2 regions of the Streptomyces endophyticus genome follow, and region 1 is predicted to be linked to the other one. Evidence: riboswitches for the same ligand, from Rfam matches in the RefSeq annotation. Region 1 holds a riboswitch; the other holds the start of a gene.
What was found. A riboswitch is a leader RNA that binds a small molecule or an ion and turns the genes downstream of it on or off. The one in region 1 is predicted to bind glycine.
Positions count from the first base shown of each region.

Region 2: another riboswitch for glycine. It lies ahead of gcvP (aminomethyl-transferring glycine dehydrogenase); the one in region 1 lies ahead of gcvT (glycine cleavage system aminomethyltransferase GcvT).

Region 1 covers NZ_JAOZYC010000113.1:50,181-60,284, forward strand. Annotated here, with positions in the region: gene OKJ99_RS17380 (ABC transporter ATP-binding protein) at 1-61, opposite strand, end outside; gene OKJ99_RS17385 (ABC transporter permease) at 58-1,059, opposite strand; gene OKJ99_RS17390 (ABC transporter substrate-binding protein) at 1,203-2,975, opposite strand; gene OKJ99_RS17395 (ABC transporter permease) at 3,091-4,095, opposite strand; gene OKJ99_RS17400 (enhanced serine sensitivity protein SseB C-terminal domain-containing protein) at 4,401-5,189, opposite strand; gene OKJ99_RS17405 (enhanced serine sensitivity protein SseB) at 5,317-6,141, opposite strand; gene OKJ99_RS17410 (AAA family ATPase) at 6,253-6,855, opposite strand; glycine riboswitch at 7,034-7,132, shown strand; glycine riboswitch at 7,133-7,233, shown strand; gene gcvT (glycine cleavage system aminomethyltransferase GcvT) at 7,289-8,404, shown strand; gene gcvH (glycine cleavage system protein GcvH) at 8,472-8,849, shown strand; gene glyA (serine hydroxymethyltransferase) at 8,858-10,104, shown strand, end outside.
Region 2 covers NZ_JAOZYC010000193.1:6,306-13,177, reverse strand. Annotated here, with positions in the region: gene gcvP (aminomethyl-transferring glycine dehydrogenase) at 1-2,153, opposite strand, end outside; glycine riboswitch at 2,338-2,434, opposite strand; gene OKJ99_RS38690 (PRC-barrel domain-containing protein) at 2,558-2,932, shown strand; gene OKJ99_RS38685 (DNA polymerase IV) at 2,875-4,296, opposite strand; gene OKJ99_RS38680 (MerR family transcriptional regulator) at 4,343-4,966, opposite strand; gene OKJ99_RS38675 (bifunctional nuclease family protein) at 5,158-5,631, opposite strand; gene ftsR (transcriptional regulator FtsR) at 5,718-6,446, opposite strand; gene OKJ99_RS38665 (FHA domain-containing protein) at 6,474-6,872, opposite strand, start outside.

The DNA.
Region 1 (10,104 bases):
GGGCGCCGGAGGCGGTGACGGGTTCGCCGACCGCCGCTCCGGTCTTGTTCAGTTCGGTCATCCCAGCCTCACTCGCGGGTCGATGACGGCGTACAAGAGGTCCACGACGAGGTTGGCGACGGCGATCGCGAGGGCCGCGATGAGCGTCACGCCGAGGATCACGGGCAGGTCCTTGTTGCTGATGGCCTGGACCGCCGCGAGGCCGAGACCCGGCAGGTTGAACGTGGACTCGGTGAGCACGGCGCCGCCCATCAGCACGCCGAGGTCGAGCCCGAAGACGGTGAGGATCGGCGTCATCGCGGAGCGCAGCGCGTGCCGCGTGATGACGGGCCCCTCGCCGAGGCCCTTGGCACGCGCGGTGCGGATGTAGTCCTCGCCGAGGATCTCCAGCATGGTGGCGCGGGTGAGCCGGGCGTACATCGCGGCGTTGAGGAAGGCGAGCACGATCCACGGCAGGATCAGCGTCTCGATCCACGTACCGATCGAGTCGTCGGTGGAGAGCGAGTCGGCGATGTGCACCCAGCCGAGGCTGTGCACGAAGATCCCCATCGCGACCATGCCGGTGAAGAAGACCGGCAGGGAGACGCCGGCGAGGGCGGTGGTCATGGCGGCGCGGTCCCAGAACGAGCCGCGCTTGAGGGCGGAGACGACACCGGTGGCGACGCCGCCGATGAGCCACAGCACGCAGGCACCGAGCGCGAGCGCGCCGGTGACGGGGAGCGCGTCCTTCAGGGTGGTCCAGACGGGTTCCTCCGTACGGAAGGAGTACCCGAAGCAGGGCGCCGCGCAGTGGGTCACGTCGCTGCCATTGGCGTAGTCGCGCCCCAGCGGGATGCCCTTGACGAAGTCCCAGAACTGAACGAGCAGAGGGTCGTTGAGCCCCAGCTTGATCCGGATCCCCGCGAGCTGCTCGGCGCCGGACGACTTGCCGGCGAAGAGCACGGCAATGTCCTGACCCGCCCATTTGGGCAGCATGAAGAAGATGGTGAAGGTCGCGAAGAGAACGACGAGCACCATGATGACAACGGCGAACAGGCGCCGGATGAGATAAGCAAGCACTGTGCGCGGCCCGGCCGCGACCATGGGCTCCTTGTGGGAGCCCACGACCGCAGCCCGGGGCCATCACCTGCCCTTCGGACTGGCGGGTTTCGGCGGCTGGGGCAAACCGGACGGCGGATGAACTCCGCCGTCCGGCAGGGGTGTTACTTGACGACGCCCAGGGAGGCGTAGTCGTAGCGGCCGCTGTAGGCGTCGGCCATCATGGCGTTGGTCAGACGCGGGCCACGCCACGTGATGTTGTTCTCGTAGATGAACGGCATCCAGTCGGCCTGGTCGAGGATCCGCTTGTCGAGCGCCTTGTAGGTCTCGCCGGCCTTGTTCGGGTCCGTCTCGGCGATGGCCTTGTCGAACATGCCGTCGATCTTCGGGTCGTTGATCTCGGACTCGTTGTAGTTACCGGTCTGCGCGAGGAAGCGGCTGTCCCACAGCGGCTGACCGAAGCCCTGACCGGACGGGAAGTCCGGGCCCCAACCACTCATGATCATGCCGTAGCCGCGGGCCTTGACGACCTTCGGGGAACCGGTGACCGAGGCCGACTCGGCGCCGTCGAAGGAGTCCACCTCGACCTTGATGCCGACCTTGGCGAGCTGCTCCTGCAGCGCCTCTGCGGTGTCGACCTCGCCCGGGTTGTTGGTACGGGCGGTGATCTTCGTGGAGAAGCCGGTCGGCTTGCCGCACTCCTTCAGCTCGGACTTGGCCTTGGCCGCGTCCGGCTTGCCCTTGCGGGCGAGGACGCCGTACGGGTCGTAGTCGCTGTGGCCCTTGATGGACTTCGGCAGGGTGGAGTTGGCGATGTCGCCGCCGGCCAGCTTGCCGCCGCGGGTCTGCTGCAGGCCCGCGAAGTCGGTCGCGTAGAACACGGCCTTGCGGCAGTGGACGTTGTCGAACGGCTTGGCCTTGTGCACCAGGGCGACGTAGCGGACGAAGGACGTCCGCATGTTGTCGACGCTGTCCTTGTGGTCCTGGACGGCGGAGACGCGACCCGACTGGGTCATGCCCGTGCCGTTCATGTCGACGTCGTAATCGCCTTCCATCAGGCGCTTGTCGTTCTCCTCCAGGTTGGCGGAGATCGTCACGTCGACCTTGTTGGGAAGCGCGGCACGGATCGGGTCCGAGGCCTTCTTCCACTTGTCGTTGCGCACCAGGACGATCTTCTTGTTGGCCTTGTACGACTGGAACTTGTACGGGCCGGCGGAGAACGGGTGCGCGGTGTACTTGGCCTTCGTGTCCTTCTCCTGCTTGACCGGCGAGCCGGACGGCATGGCGAGGAACTGCTCGAAGTCACCGTTCGGCTTCGGCAGCTTGAAGACGATGGTCTGGTCGTCCGGCGTCTCGATCGACTTCAGACCCAGCTTGTCCTTGGACTTGTCCTTGTACGGGCCCTTGTACTCGCCCTTGGGGTCCAGGTTCTGCTTCAGGTACTGCGGGCCACCGGTGATGGTGTCCGTCGCCCAGATGCGCTCGATGCCGTACTTGACGTCCTTGGAGGTGATCGGCGAGCCGTCCTCCCAGGTGACCCCGTCACGCAGGTGGTACGTGTACGTCTTGCCGTCGTCGGAGATGTCGGCCTTGGACTTGGCCAGGTCACCGACCAGCTCGTTGGACGCCGCACCCGGCTTGGGCGCGTAGGTCACCAGTTGGCGCGTGTAGAACCGCATGAAGTCCCACGACATGCCGTAGTAGGCGCGCTGCGGGTCGGCGGAGTCCAGGTCCTGCTTGCCGACCATGCGCAGCGTGCCTCCCTTCTTCTTCGAAGGGTTGGCGATCTTGTTGTACGCGGCGTCGTAACCGGCGCCCTTCGACGAGTCCTTGGAGTCGTCGTCGCTGCCACCGCCGCACGCCGTGGTCGACACCAGAGCCGCGACCACGAGGGCGGCGCCGGCGGCAAGCCGTCGTTTCGAGGAACCTGTGGGCATTTTCTCGTAACCTCCGAGATCGCGGTCCCGGACACCTGCCGGAGAACCATGGAGTCAAGCCACCTGACGGTGCTGCAGGGGCAGTTCGGTGAAAGCCGGTTGGACTTGTACGGCGTTACCGGGTGCCCTTCGGGTCGAGGGCGTCGCGCAGCCCGTCGCCGAAGAGGTTGAACGCGAGAACGGTGATGAAGATCGTGACACCCGGGAAGACCATGAACATCGGGTCGTGCTCGTACGTCTCCAGGGCGTCGCGGAGCATGCCGCCCCAGGAGGCCGTGGGCGGCCGGACACCCGCACCGAGGAAGCTGAGCGCCGCCTCCGTGAGGATGTTGGTCGGGATCATCAGCGTCATGTAGACGACGATCGGCGCGACCAGGTTCGGCAGCAGTTCACGGAACAGGATGTGCCGCGGGCCACCGCCCAACGACCGTGCCGCCTCGACGTATTCACGCTCCCGCAGGGACAGCGTCTGCCCGCGGACGATGCGGCCGATGTACGGCCAGCCGAAGAACCCGATGACGAGGATGAGCACGGCGATGCGCACCCCGCTGCCGGTCAGACCGAGCAGATCGTCGGGGAGCACCGAGACCAGGGAGATGATGAAGAGCAGCTGCGGGAAGGAGAGCAGCACGTCCATCACGCGGCTGATCACCGCGTCGATCCAGCCGCCGAAGAAGCCGGCGACGATGCCGAACAGCGTGCCGAGCACCACGGCGACGATCGCCGCGAGGAACGCCACGAGCAGCGAGATCCGGGCGCCGTAGACGATGCGGCTGAAGACGTCGCGCCCCTTGTTCGGTTCGAGGCCGAAGAGGAAGTCGCTGCTGACGCCCCCGAGCGAGCCCTGCGGCAGGTTCGTCAGCGGGTCGAGCTTGTCCTGGTGGAACTGGTTCGGCGGGTGGCCGAGCAGGCTGACGATGAGCGGCGCGAAGACCGCGACCAGGACCAGGAGGACGACAACGATGCCACCGCCGAGAGCGACCTTGTCGCGCTTCAGCCGGTTCCAGGCGATCTGCTTGAGCGACCGGCCCTCGACCTTGCGCTCTCCGTCTCCCTTGGCAGGCTCGACCGGTGCGCTCGGTTCCGCTTCCGCGCTCGTGTCGTGCAATGGTGCCGTCATCGTGGCAGGGACCCCTCTCAACCGGCGGTGACCGGCCCGCACTTGCCGCTGTGGCGGCGTGGTTCAGTCCGTCGTACACAGAGGCGAAGCCCCCTTGCTGCGGGAGTCTTCAACCTGGGCGCGATCTGTTGCCAGACTTGACAGCGAAAGGATGCCTAAACGTGATGCAGGCTGGGGTGTTCCGTTATCCGGACTGCCGTGAACGGGGGTCGGACACGGGGCAGTTGGGGTGAACCGGACATGATGTCCTCAAACGCCGGACGGGCTGGATATTCCAGCCCGTCCGGCGATTGAGGACAATCTTTTCAGTACGTCGCCCCGTACGGCGGCGGGAATCCGTACCCACCCCCGGCGGGAGCCGCATGGGCCTCCCGGTCATAAAACGGACGTGCCTGCCGCAGCCACATCGCCACCGGGTCGTACTCGTCCGACATCGCGACCGTGGAGACCGGGAGTCCCTCGGGGACCGCCGGGATGGACTGCTGCATCATCGCCCGGACCGCGTCCACGGACGCCGGGGACGTGTCGTAGACGTCCAGGCCGATGGCGAGGTAGGGCGCGCCCAGCGTGGGCTGGACCCAGGCGCGGCGCAGGGAGCGGATCGCCGTCGTACGGTGCGCGTTCTGCGTCAGGACCGCGTAGAACTGGGGGATCTCGATGGCGGGTTCGGAGAGCCGCAGCGGGCCCGCCGGCTGCCGGTCCAGGCCGCCCGCGATGCGCCGCAGGTCGAGCCACGGGATGCCGACGCCGCCGCCCGGCGCGTGCGGGTTCAGCCAGAGCCCGTAGTGGTCCGGGTAGAGCGTGCGCGCCGCGTCGACCCCGCTCACCACCTCGTACGCCCGCGACCAGCCGGAGGCGGAGAGCTCCTGGGCGGAGGTGACGCAGGGGGCGTACGAGAAGCCGTCCACCTCCATGTTCCCGAACTGGGCGTCCGGGGAGCCGGCCTGGCCGTGCCAGAGCAGCATCCAGACCTGCCCGGCCCCGGGGTCGGCGAGGGCCTTGAGGAGCGCCTCGTACGCGTCGTAGCGTCCCGGCGTCACCTGGCGCAGCATGTGCTCGACCTGTCCGGCCGCGGCCGTGCCCGACGCGCTCACCCGTAACCGCCCCTTCGGCTCTTCAAATACGTCCGTGTCCCACATGTGGCCGGAAAGCGAAGCGCCGACCGGTCACGTCATGAAACCAGCTTAAGCGGCGATACTGACACCGACTTGACGGACGCCGTCACCCTTCTCGTACGTAGAACGGCCGTACGTGTGTACGCAGCCAGTCCGCGACCGGGTCCTGCGTCACATCCAGGAACACCAGGTTGACGGTCCAGGCCAGCGGTGCGCGGCCCAACGCCCGCCCCAGCGCGTCCAACGGAAGGTCCCGCACGGCGCCCGCGGCACCCGCGGCCTGCGACAGCTCCACGCCGATGAACAGGGACGGCTCCGCATCCTCCACGGTCGCGAGGCAGCGCCGGGCGCTCAGCACCGTGCCGAGCGCCTCGAACTCCTCACGCACCGCGGCCAGGAAGTCCATGGGGTCGAGCTGCCAGTCCGGCTCGCTCAGCACCACGCGGCCACCCGTCGCCGGGCCGTCCAGCGCCGTGCGACCGCTGCGGGCCAGCTCGGCGACGGCCGGCGGCGGCAGCGGGACGCCCACCGTGCCGTCCGGGTTCACGGCGATGCCGACCTGCGGCGGAAGGCCGCGCGCGAACTCCACGGCCGGGGCCACCGTGCAGTCCATCCGGCCACCGGTGACGGCCATGAACTGCTGCTCGGAGCTGAACACCGGGACGTAGGCCTGGCCCTCGATCTCCAGAGTCGGCAGGTCGAGGTCCCTGCTGGCGTTCGAACCGCCCCTGGGCAGCGGGATCCACACGTGGCTGCGGCCGAGCGCCTCGACGATCCGGCCGCCCGCCGAGTTCCCCGCCTGTTGGCCGAGTGCCGCGGCGAGGACCTCCTCCAACTCGTTGGCGGGCCAGCCCTGCGCGGGGTGGGCGTAGCCGCCCTCGTGCCCCTGGGCGTGACCGTGACCCGACTCCGGGGTGCCTGGGAACTCCATGACTGCCATCAACCTCTGCTGTTCTGCCCGCTGCTGTGCCCGCCCGACCTTAACTCGTCCACACAATTGGACACGGTGCGGTTCCTTCCGCTTGCGCAGGGGGTCCCGGGGTCAGTCGCCGAACGTGATCCCTCCCAGCGCCTCCATCGCCGCCCGGTCGAGCAGCACCGCGGACTCCATCCCGGCCGGCAGGTCCCCCCGCTCCGTCGAGCTGACGAGCGCCCCCACCGCCCTGCGGTGCCGGGCGAAGGCGTACCGGGACACCCCGCGGCCGCGGTCCCGCTGCCCTTCCAGGGCCGTGTCCGCCGGTACGTCGAGCAGCATCAGATGGACGGCCACCCCACGCCGCCGCGCCGTGCGGATCACCCAGCGGCGCACCCACGCCTGCGTACCGCAGTCGTGCACGACGACGCTCGCCCCCGAGCGCATCGCCCGGCGCAGCCCCACGTAGTGCGCGACGCGGACCAGCGGGCGGTACAGCCCGTACGGCAGGTAGCGCGGCATGCGCGCGGCCCAGCGCTCGCGGGTGTCCTGCGAATCGATCCGGATCTCGGTCACGGCCCGCCGCATCAGCGTCGACTTCCCGCTGCCCGGCAGGCCCGAGAGCACGACCAGGTCGCCCGCCGCGAAGGCGAGCTGCCGCGGTGTGTGGCCGCGACGGCCGCGCAGGTCCCGCACCGAGCGCTGGCCGGGGATCCGCACCCCCGCCACCACCGACGCCGAAGCGGATACCGCGTAAGCCCCCGCCACTGCCTTGTGCACCGTGATCGTCCTCCCCGTTCCGGTCACGTCACCCTTGCCCCTCAAGTGTAAAGAGAAGGTAATGCCCCTCAAGGGCTTTCCCTGTCGGACGGGCATGCAATGATGTGCCCGCAACTGCATACCGGCCGCTTGAATCCGCGCGGGAGAGTTCTGGGTACGACGAGTGCCCGGACGCCGAAGGAGCAAGTTCCTCCCTTGAATCTCTCAGGCCCCGTACCGCGCGGGCGAGGCAGATCTGAAAAGTGGGGCGTCTTTGTGACGTGACGCCCCCACCCAAGGTGCAAGCCCCTCGGGGCGAACCTCTCAGGTTCCGATGACAGATGGGGAGGACGTCTCGTACGCGATACGGGACTCCGCCATCGCCGTCATGCCCGGGAGCACCCTGATGACCCGTACGACATCTCTCGACGCCCTGCATCGTTCGCTCGGCGCCACGATGACCGACTTCGCCGGCTGGGACATGCCGCTGCGCTACGGCAGCGAGCGTGACGAGCACAACGCCGTGCGCACGCGGGCCGGTCTCTTCGACCTCTCCCACATGGGCGAGATCACGGTGTCCGGGCCCCAGGCCGTGGACCTGCTCAACCACGCCCTCGTCGGCAACATCGGCTCCGTCGGCCTCGGCCGCGCCCGCTACACCATGATCTGCCGCGCGGACGGCGGGATCCTCGACGACCTGATCGTGTACCGGCTCGGCGAGACCGAATACATGGTGGTCGCCAACGCGGGCAACGCGCAGGTCGTGCTCGACGCCCTCACCGAGCGCGCCGCCGGCTTCGACGCCGAGGTCCGCGACGACCACGACGCGTACGCGCTGCTCGCGGTGCAGGGTCCGGCCTCCGCGGCGATCGTGAAGTCCGTCACTGACGCGGACCTGGACGGCCTGAAGTACTACGCGGGGCTGCCCGGCACCGTCGCCGGTGTGCAGGCGCTCATCGCGCGCACCGGATACACCGGCGAGGACGGCTTCGAGCTGTTCGTCTCCCCCGCCGACGCCGAGAAGCTGTGGCAGGCACTGACCAAGGCGGGCGCCGAGTACGGCCTCATCCCCTGCGGCCTGTCCTGCCGTGACACGCTGCGCCTTGAGGCGGGCATGCCGCTGTACGGGCACGAGCTGACCACCGACCTCACCCCCTTCGACGCCGGTCTCGGCCGCGTCGTGAAGTTCGAAAAGACCTCCCACGGGGGCGACTTCGTGGGCCACGACGCGCTGGTCGCCGCCGCCGAGCGCGCCGAGGCCAACCCGCCCCGCAAGCTCGTCGGCCTCATCGCCGAGGGCCGCCGCGTCCCGCGCGCCGGGATGTCCGTCGTCGTGGACGGACAGGTCATCGGCGAGGTCACCTCCGGCGCCCCGTCCCCGACGCTGGGCAAGCCGATCGCGATGGCGTACGTGGACCCCGCGCACGCGGAGCCGGGTACGGCGGGTGTCGGCGTCGACATCCGCGGCAAGCACGAGCCGTACGAGGTCGTGGCCCTGCCGTTCTACAAGCGCCAGAAGTAGGCGCCCCAGCACCCCCTTGTAGCCCCGCCGTCACCAGCACCTTCCCGCGTACAGGAGAATTCGCATCATGAGCAACCCCCAGCAGCTGCGTTACAGCAAGGAGCACGAGTGGCTCTCGGCCGTCGAGGACGGCGTCGCCACGATCGGCATCACGGAGCACGCCGCGAACGCGCTCGGTGACATCGTGTTCGTCCAGCTCCCCGAGGTCGGTGACACCGTGACCGCGGGCGAGACCTGCGGCGAGCTCGAGTCGACCAAGTCCGTCTCCGACCTGTACTCCCCCGTGGGCGGCGAGGTCACCGAGATCAACCAGGACGTCGTCGACGACCCGGCCCTCGTGAACTCGGCCCCGTTCGAGGGCGGCTGGCTGTTCAAGGTCCGCCTTGCCGAGGAGCCGAAGGACCTGCTCACCGCCGACGAGTACACCGCATTCTCCGGGAGCTGACTCCACCGATGTCCGTACTGAACGAATCCCTGCACGAGCTCGACCCCGAGGTCGCCGTCGCGGTCGACGCCGAGCTGAAGCGCCAGCAGTCGACCCTCGAAATGATCGCGTCGGAGAACTTCGCCCCGGCCGCCGTCATGGAGGCCCAGGGCTCGGTCCTCACCAACAAGTACGCGGAGGGCTACCCCGGCCGCCGCTACTACGGCGGCTGCGAGCACGTCGACGTCACCGAGCAGATCGCCATCGACCGTGTGAAGGCGCTCTTCGGCGCCGAGTACGCGAACGTGCAGCCGCACTCGGGCGCCTCCGCGAACCAGGCCGCCCTCTTCGCCATCGCCAAGCCGGGCGACACGATCCTCGGCCTGGACCTGGCGCACGGCGGCCACCTCACGCACGGCATGCGCCTGAACTTCTCCGGCAAGCAGTTCAACGTGGTCCCGTACCACGTGGACGACGCGGGCCTGGTCGACATGGCCGAGGTCGAGCGGCTCGCCAAGGAGCACCGCCCCAAGGTGATCATCGCCGGCTGGTCCGCGTACCCGCGCCAGCTGGACTTCGCCGAGTTCCGTCGCATCGCCGACGAGGTCGAGGCGCTGCTCTGGGTCGACATGGCGCACTTCGCGGGCCTCGTGGCCGCGGGCCTGCACCCCAACCCGGTCCCGCACGCCGACGTCGTCACGTCCACGACGCACAAGACGCTCGGCGGCCCGCGCGGCGGCATCATCCTCGCCCGCAACAAGGACTTCGCGAAGAAGCTGAACTCGGCGGTCTTCCCGGGCTTCCAGGGCGGCCCCCTTGAGCACGTGATCGCGGCCAAGGCGGTCTCCTTCAAGGTCGCGGCCTCCGAGGACTTCAAGGAGCGCCAGGCCCGCACGATCGAGGGCGCCCAGATCCTCGCCGAGCGCCTGACGACCCCGGAGTCGCGCGCGGCGGGCGTCAACGTCCTCTCCGGCGGCACGGACGTGCACCTGGTCCTCGTCGACCTGCGCGAGTCCGAGCTCGACGGCCAGCAGGCCGAGGACCGGCTCCACGAGGTCGGCATCACGGTCAACCGCAACGCGGTCCCGAACGACCCGCGCCCGCCGATGGTCACCTCCGGCCTGCGGATCGGCACGCCGGCCCTCGCCACCCGCGGCTTCACCGCCGAGGACTTCCGCGAGGTCGCCGACGTGATCGCGCTCGCGCTTCAGCCGTCGTACGACGCCGAGGCGCTCAAGGCCCGGGTGACCGCTCTGGCCGATAAGCACCCGCTGTA
Region 2 (6,872 bases), on a different contig from region 1:
CCGCCGCCGTGCGGGATGCAGAACGTCTTGTGCAGGTTCAGGTGCGAGACGTCGCCGCCGAAGCGGCCCGGCTTGGCGAGGCCCACCAGGGCGTTGAGGTTGGCGCCGTCGACGTAGACCTGACCGCCCGCGTCGTGCACGGCGGCGCAGATGTCGGCGACGTGCTCCTCGAAGACACCGTGCGTCGACGGGTAGGTGATCATGAGGACGGAGAGCTGCTCGGCGTACTGCTCGATCTTGGCGCGCAGGTCCTCGATGTCGACCTCGCCGTCGTCGGCGGTCTTCACGACGACGACCTTCATGCCGGCCATCACGGCGCTCGCGGCGTTCGTGCCGTGCGCGGAGGACGGGATGAGGCAGACGGTGCGCTGCTCGTCGCCGTTCGCCCGGTGGTAGCCGCGGACGGCGAGCAGACCGGCGAGCTCGCCCTGCGAGCCGGCGTTCGGCTGCAGCGACACCTTGTCGTAGCCGGTGACCTCGGCGAGCCGCTCCTCCAGCTCACGGATGAGCGTCAGATAGCCCTGCGCCTGCTCGGCGGGGGCGAAGGGGTGCAGCTGGCCGAACTCGGGCCAGGTGACCGGCTCCATCTCCGTCGTCGCGTTGAGCTTCATCGTGCAGGAGCCCAGCGGGATCATGCCGCGGTCCAGCGCGTAGTCGCGGTCGGCGAGCGCCCGCAGGTAGCGCAGCATCGCCGTCTCGGAGCGGTACTGGTGGAAGACGGGGTGCGCCAGGTACTCGTCCTCGCGCAGCAGCCCGTCCGGCAGCGTGTCCTGCACCTCGGCGTCCAGGGCCTCGATGTCCGCCTCTACACCGAACGCGCTCCACACGGCGCCCAGTTGGGCCCGCGTGGTGGTCTCGTCACAGGCGAGCGAGACGTGATCGGCGTCCACGAGGCGCAGGTTGACGCCCCCCTCGCGCGCGGCGGAGACGGCCTCGGCGGCCTTGCCCGGCACCCGCACGGTGAGGGTGTCGAAGTACGCGCCGTGCACGACCTCGACGCCGCCCGCCGTGAGCCCCGCGGCGAGCAGGGTGGCGTAGCGGTGGGTGCGCCGCGCGATCGACTTGAGGCCATCGGGCCCGTGGTACACGGCGTACATGCCGGCCATGACGGCGAGCAGCACCTGCGCGGTACAGATGTTGCTGGTCGCCTTCTCGCGGCGGATGTGCTGCTCACGGGTCTGCAGGGCGAGGCGGTACGCCTTGTTCCCGTCGGCGTCGACGGAGACACCGACGAGGCGGCCCGGCAGCGAGCGCGCGAACTTCTCGCGCACGGCCATGTATCCGGCGTGCGGACCGCCGAAGCCCATCGGGACACCGAAGCGCTGCGTCGTACCGATGGCGATGTCCGCGCCGAGGTCACCGGGCGAGGTCAGCAGCGTCAGAGCAAGAAGATCAGCGGCAACGGTGACGATGGCGCCCAGCTCGTGCGCCTGGTCGATCACGGGCTTGATGTCCCGCACGACACCGGAGGCGCCGGGGTACTGCACGAGCACACCCACGACGCCGCGCTCGGCGACCTCCGCGGGGAGGCCCTCGCTCAGGTCGGCGACGACGATCTCGACGCCGGTCGGCTCGGCGCGCGTCTCGATGACCGCGATGGTCTGCGGCAGGGCATCGGCGTCGACGACGTACACGCCGTTCTTGACCTTGCCCACGCGGCGCGAGAGAGCCATCGCCTCGGCGGCGGCCGTGCCCTCGTCGAGCAGCGAGGCGCCCGAGGTGGGCAGTCCGGTCAGCTCGGCGACCATGGTCTGGAAGTTGAGCAGCGCCTCGAGGCGGCCCTGCGAGATCTCCGGCTGGTAGGGCGTGTACGCCGTGTACCAGGAGGGGTTCTCCATGACATTGCGCAGGATGACGGGCGGCGTGAACGTCCCGTAGTAGCCGAGGCCGATCATCGAGCCGAGCACCTGGTTGCGCTCGGCGAGCGACTTCAGCTCGGCGAGCACCTCGGCCTCGCTGCGGGCTGCCGGAAGGTCGAGCGCCTCGGCGCTCTTGATCACATCGGGCACCGCGGCCGCGGTCAGCTCGTCCAGCGAGCCGTAGCCGACCTGCGCGAGCATCTTGGCCTGAGCGGCGCCATCGGGGCCGATGTGGCGCTGCTCGAAGGGGATTCCTCGCTCCAACTGGGAGAGCGGAATACGGTTGGCTGTCATGCGGAGGCCTCCTGGTCATCGCGACCTTCGAGGGGCACCATGGCGCGGGTACCCGGACGGCCTCCCCCTCTGTCATCTCAACCTGAGAGCTTCACCGGCCCACCCCGCGAAAACACGGAACACACCGGCTTGCACCGTCGGTGAGAGCGGAAACCGTGCACCCCGCCCTGCTTTCCAGAGTGACCTCGTCCGTGCGGTACATGGGCCTGAGAGATTCCGGGGAGGATTTGCTCCTTCGGCGCCTTCCGACGACTGTCGGAGGACTCTCCCGCACGGGGTCAGCAGCCGTCTGCCAGCCTACCAGCGGCTACTTGCCCAAAGCCCCCGAGTGGCCGCCTTCCACAATGTGCTCTTTCGTAGTGGTTACAGACCAGTTGCGATCATCGCGATCAGTTGGAGGGCCCGTGCAGACCGATGTCGATCCGCGCAACCTGATCGGCCGCAAGGCGTTCGACCGCAACGGGGCCAAGATCGGCACCATCGACGAGGTGTACCTGGACGACGCCACGGGCGTGCCGGAGTGGGCCGCGATACGGACCGGCCTGTTCAGCCGCGATGCCTTCGTCCCGCTCGAACCCAGCGACTTCAAGGAAGGCACGCTGCACGTGCCCTTCGAGCGCTCCCTGATCAAGGACGCCCCAGACTTCGGCGTGGGCCGCCATCTCTCCCCTGAGCAGGAGCTCCAGCTCTACGACCACTACGGTCTGGACATCACGGCTCCTCAGTCGCCCGACGTCACGTTCGGCAAGGTCGCGGGCGCGGAGGACGACCCGACCTGAGCCTCCTCGGCTCCTTCGACGAGCGGCAGCGGCTCCGCCGGCTCCAGCTCCGGATCATCGACCCGGAACGTCCGCACCCGCCCCGGCACCTCCGCGTACGGCGTCTCGAACCGCACGGTCACCCGCCCGAGCCCGCTCCCCTGCACCCACCCGGCCCCGAACTCGGCATGCCGCACATCGTGCCCGGCCAGCCACTTCCGCTCCACGGGCGTCGGCTCGGGCTCGGCCGCCTCCACGGACTCGACCGACCCCGCGTCCCCCTCCAGCTCCTCGGCGGCAGCCTCCTCCGCGGCGGCGAACTGCGCGAACAGGTCCTCCTGCGTGAAGTCGGCAAGCCCGCTGACACCGACCCCCAACAACCGCACGCCACCGGTCGTGTCCACGCCCTCCAGCAACCGCGCCGCGGCCTCCCGCACCACCCCGGGATCGTCCGTCGGCCCCCGTAGCGTCTCGGAGCGCGTCAGCGTCGAGAAGTCGTAGCGCCGCACCTTCAGCACCACGGTCCGCCCCGAGCGCTCGGCCGCTCTCAGCCGCTCCACGCACCGGCCCGCGAGCCTGCGCACCTCCATCCGGACCCGCACCCGGTCATGGATGTCCACGTCGTACGTGTCCTCGACCGATACGGACTTGGAGTCCCGCTCGGCGACGACGGGCCGCTCGTCGCGGGCCAGCGCCATCTCGTACAGATGGCTGCCGTGCGCCTTCCCGAGGAGGCGCACCAGCTCGTCCTCGCCGGCCCCCGCGATCTCCTCCACGGTCTGGATCCCGGCCCGCCGCAGATGATCCGCCGTCGCGGGCCCGACGCCGGGCAGGATCCGCACGGACCGCGGCCCGAGCAGCGCCCGCTCGGTTCCGGGCCGTATGAGCACCAGCCCGTCCGGCTTGGCCTCCTCAGAGCCGATCTTCGCGAGCATCTTGGACGCGGCGAGCCCCACGGAACCGGTCAGACCCGTCACGCGCCGGATGTCGGCCCGCAGCCGCCACCCCACGGCCTCCGCCGAAGCGGCGTCCCAGGCCGCCTCACCGGCTTCGAGATCGACGAACGCCTCGTCCAGGCTCAACGGCTCCACGAGCGGCGAAAGAGCGCCCAGAAGCTCCATCACTTGCTCGCTGATCTCCCGGTAGAGCCGGAAGCGCGGCACCAGATAGGCGGCATGCGGGGCGAGCCTTCGGGCCTGCCCCATCGGCATCGCGGAGTGCACCCCGAACTTCCGCGCCTCGTACGACGCCGTGGCCACGACACCGCGCGGACCGAGCCCGCCCACGACGACCGCTTTCCCGCGCAGGCTCGGCTTCGCCGCCTGCTCCGCAGAGGCGTAGAAGGCATCCATGTCGAGATGCAGGATCGTGGGCGCGGTTCTCACATCACTGATGCTGCCCTACGCCACTGACAACGCGGCCCCATGGACCTCACACGGCCCTGCCCCGCCGCCTCGCGAGCTCGTCCGTGGGATTCGGCGGCACGATCGTCTCGCCGGTGTCCACGCGCTCACCGTGCAACTGCGAGAGCGCGGCGTCCACGTCCCGCCAGACCACGCCCACGGCGATCCCGAAGACCCCCTGGCCGCCCTGGAGCAGATCGTGCACCTCGTCCGGCGACGTGCACTCGTACACGGTCGCGCCGTCGCTCATGAGCGTCATCCGCTCCAGGTCCCGGAAACCGCTCTCGCGCAGGTGCTGCACGGCCGTCCGGATGTTCTGCAACGAGACGCCCGTGTCCAGGAACCGCTTGACGACCTTGAGGACGACGACATCCCTGAAGCTGTAGAGCCGCTGCGTCCCCGATCCGTACGCCGAGCGCACACTGGGTTCGACAAGGCCGGTCCTGGCCCAGTAGTCGAGCTGCCGGTAGGTGATGCCGGCCGCCGCACATGCCGTCGGTCCCCGGTACCCCAGCTGCTGCTCGGAAGCGGCCGAGCCGCTCTCCCCCGCCACCGCAGGCACAGCCTGCGGGCGCTGCGGAGTGTGATCGGCCGCGCTGCCGTGAAACAGGTACGGACCGCCCGTCGCCGTACCGTCGCCGCTGCTTCTCACGCCGACCTCCTCATTGACCTGCCTTGTCGACGGTAGGCAGTCACAGGGGGTGCGTCAACGAACGCCACACTAGGCACGCCGAGTGATAATCACCCTAAGAGTGGTTTCCCGTGACCCACCGCCGGGAAAGGCTAGCCGAATGTCCCGAGGGCGCCGCCGCTCGACGGCCGGGCCCGGCCGTCGGCCGGGCGTCACTGGCTGTTGGTGCCGAAGTCCTCGGGAGAGATCTGGTCGAGGAACTCGCGGAACTTCTCCACCTCGTCCTCCTGCTCGTCGGGGATCGCGATCCCCGCGTCATCCAGGACCCCGTCACTGCCGAAGATCGGCGTACCGGTGCGCAGCGCCAGGGCTATGGCGTCCGACGGGCGGGCACTGACCTCGACCCCGCTCGCGAACACCAGCTCCGCGTAGAAGACGCCTTCGCGCAGGTCCGTGATGCGCACTTCCGTGAGCTCCTGTCCGACCGCCTCAAGGACATCCTTGAAAAGGTCGTGCGTGAGCGGACGCGCGGGCGCCATGCCCTGCTGGGCAAAGGCGATCGCGGTCGCCTCCCCCGGTCCGATCCAGATGGGGAGGTACCGGTCGCCTCCCACTTCACGCAGGAGCACGATCGGCTGGTTGGAGGGCATTTCGACCCGGACACCTACGACGTCGAGCTCGTTCACACAGCAACCCTAGGACGTGCCCGGCCGGTTTGGGTAGTCGGGCATCCACCGAGGACCGGGCCATCGGTGCTCACCCGCGCCCACGATCAGGGCAGACGCACCCCGAGCGCGGTCTGCACAAGTGCCGAGTGCAGCTTCACGGTGAGGCCTGCCAGCTCCTTGGCACGGGCCTCGGCATGCGCCCGCGTCTGCGGGTTGCGGTGCACCTTCAGCGGGGCCACCACCTGGTCCACCAGGCCCGCCTCCCGGTCCGCGGCCGCCCGCATGACGCGCAGGTGCCGCGGCCCGATCCCGAACCGGGCCAGCTCGCCGATGAGCTCGGCGACCGATACGGCGGAGGCGTCGTAGCCGCCGTCGGGCAGGGGCGTGAGGAGCCCGTACGACTCCCATTCGTCGAGCTCGTGCTCCTCGACGCCGACGGCGGCCAGCAATTCGTCCCGGCCGACCCGCGCGGCGGTCGGCACGTCTGTGCCGTCCTCCGCGTCGCCGGGGCGTCCCGGCGCGGGCACGGTCAGCACCTCGCCCGGCTCCAGGGCGTCGAGCTGCTCCTTGATGACCTTCAGCGGCAGGTAGTGGTCCCGCTGCATGCGCAGGACATGGGCGAGCCGCTCCACGTCGTCCGGGCTGAACTTCCGGTAGCCCGACGGCGTGCGCCGGGGCTCGACGAGGCCTTCGGACTCCAGAAACCTGATCTTGGAGATGGTGACTTCGGGAAACTCTTCTCGGAGCACGTTCAGTACGGTGCCGATGCTCGTCAGCCGACTGTCCGTGGTGGCGGTACCCCCGGGGGCACCGCCACTCGTCGTGTGCAGCATGGACCTTCCTGAAGGGTCGCGGACGGTTCAGATACCGCGCTGGCTCGCGTAGAAGACCAGCCGGTACTTGCCGATCTGCACCTCGTCCCCGTTGTTCATCGTCACCGAGTCGATGCGCTCACGGTTCACATACGTGCCGTTGAGGCTGCCGACGTCGGCGACGGTGAACGAGCCGTCCTGCAGGCGACGGAATTCCACGTGGCGGCGCGACACGGTCACGTCGTCAAGGAAGATGTCGCTCTGCGGGTGCCGGCCCGCGGTGGTCAGCTCGCCGTCCAGGAGGAAGCGGCTGCCCGAGTTCGGACCGCGCCGCACCACCAGGAGCGCCGAGCCCAGTGGCAGCGCGTCGACCGCCGCCTGCGCCTCGGGCGAGAGGGCCGGAAGCTGCGTCTGCCCCGTCGCCTCCGGGTCGTAGGACTCGAGGCC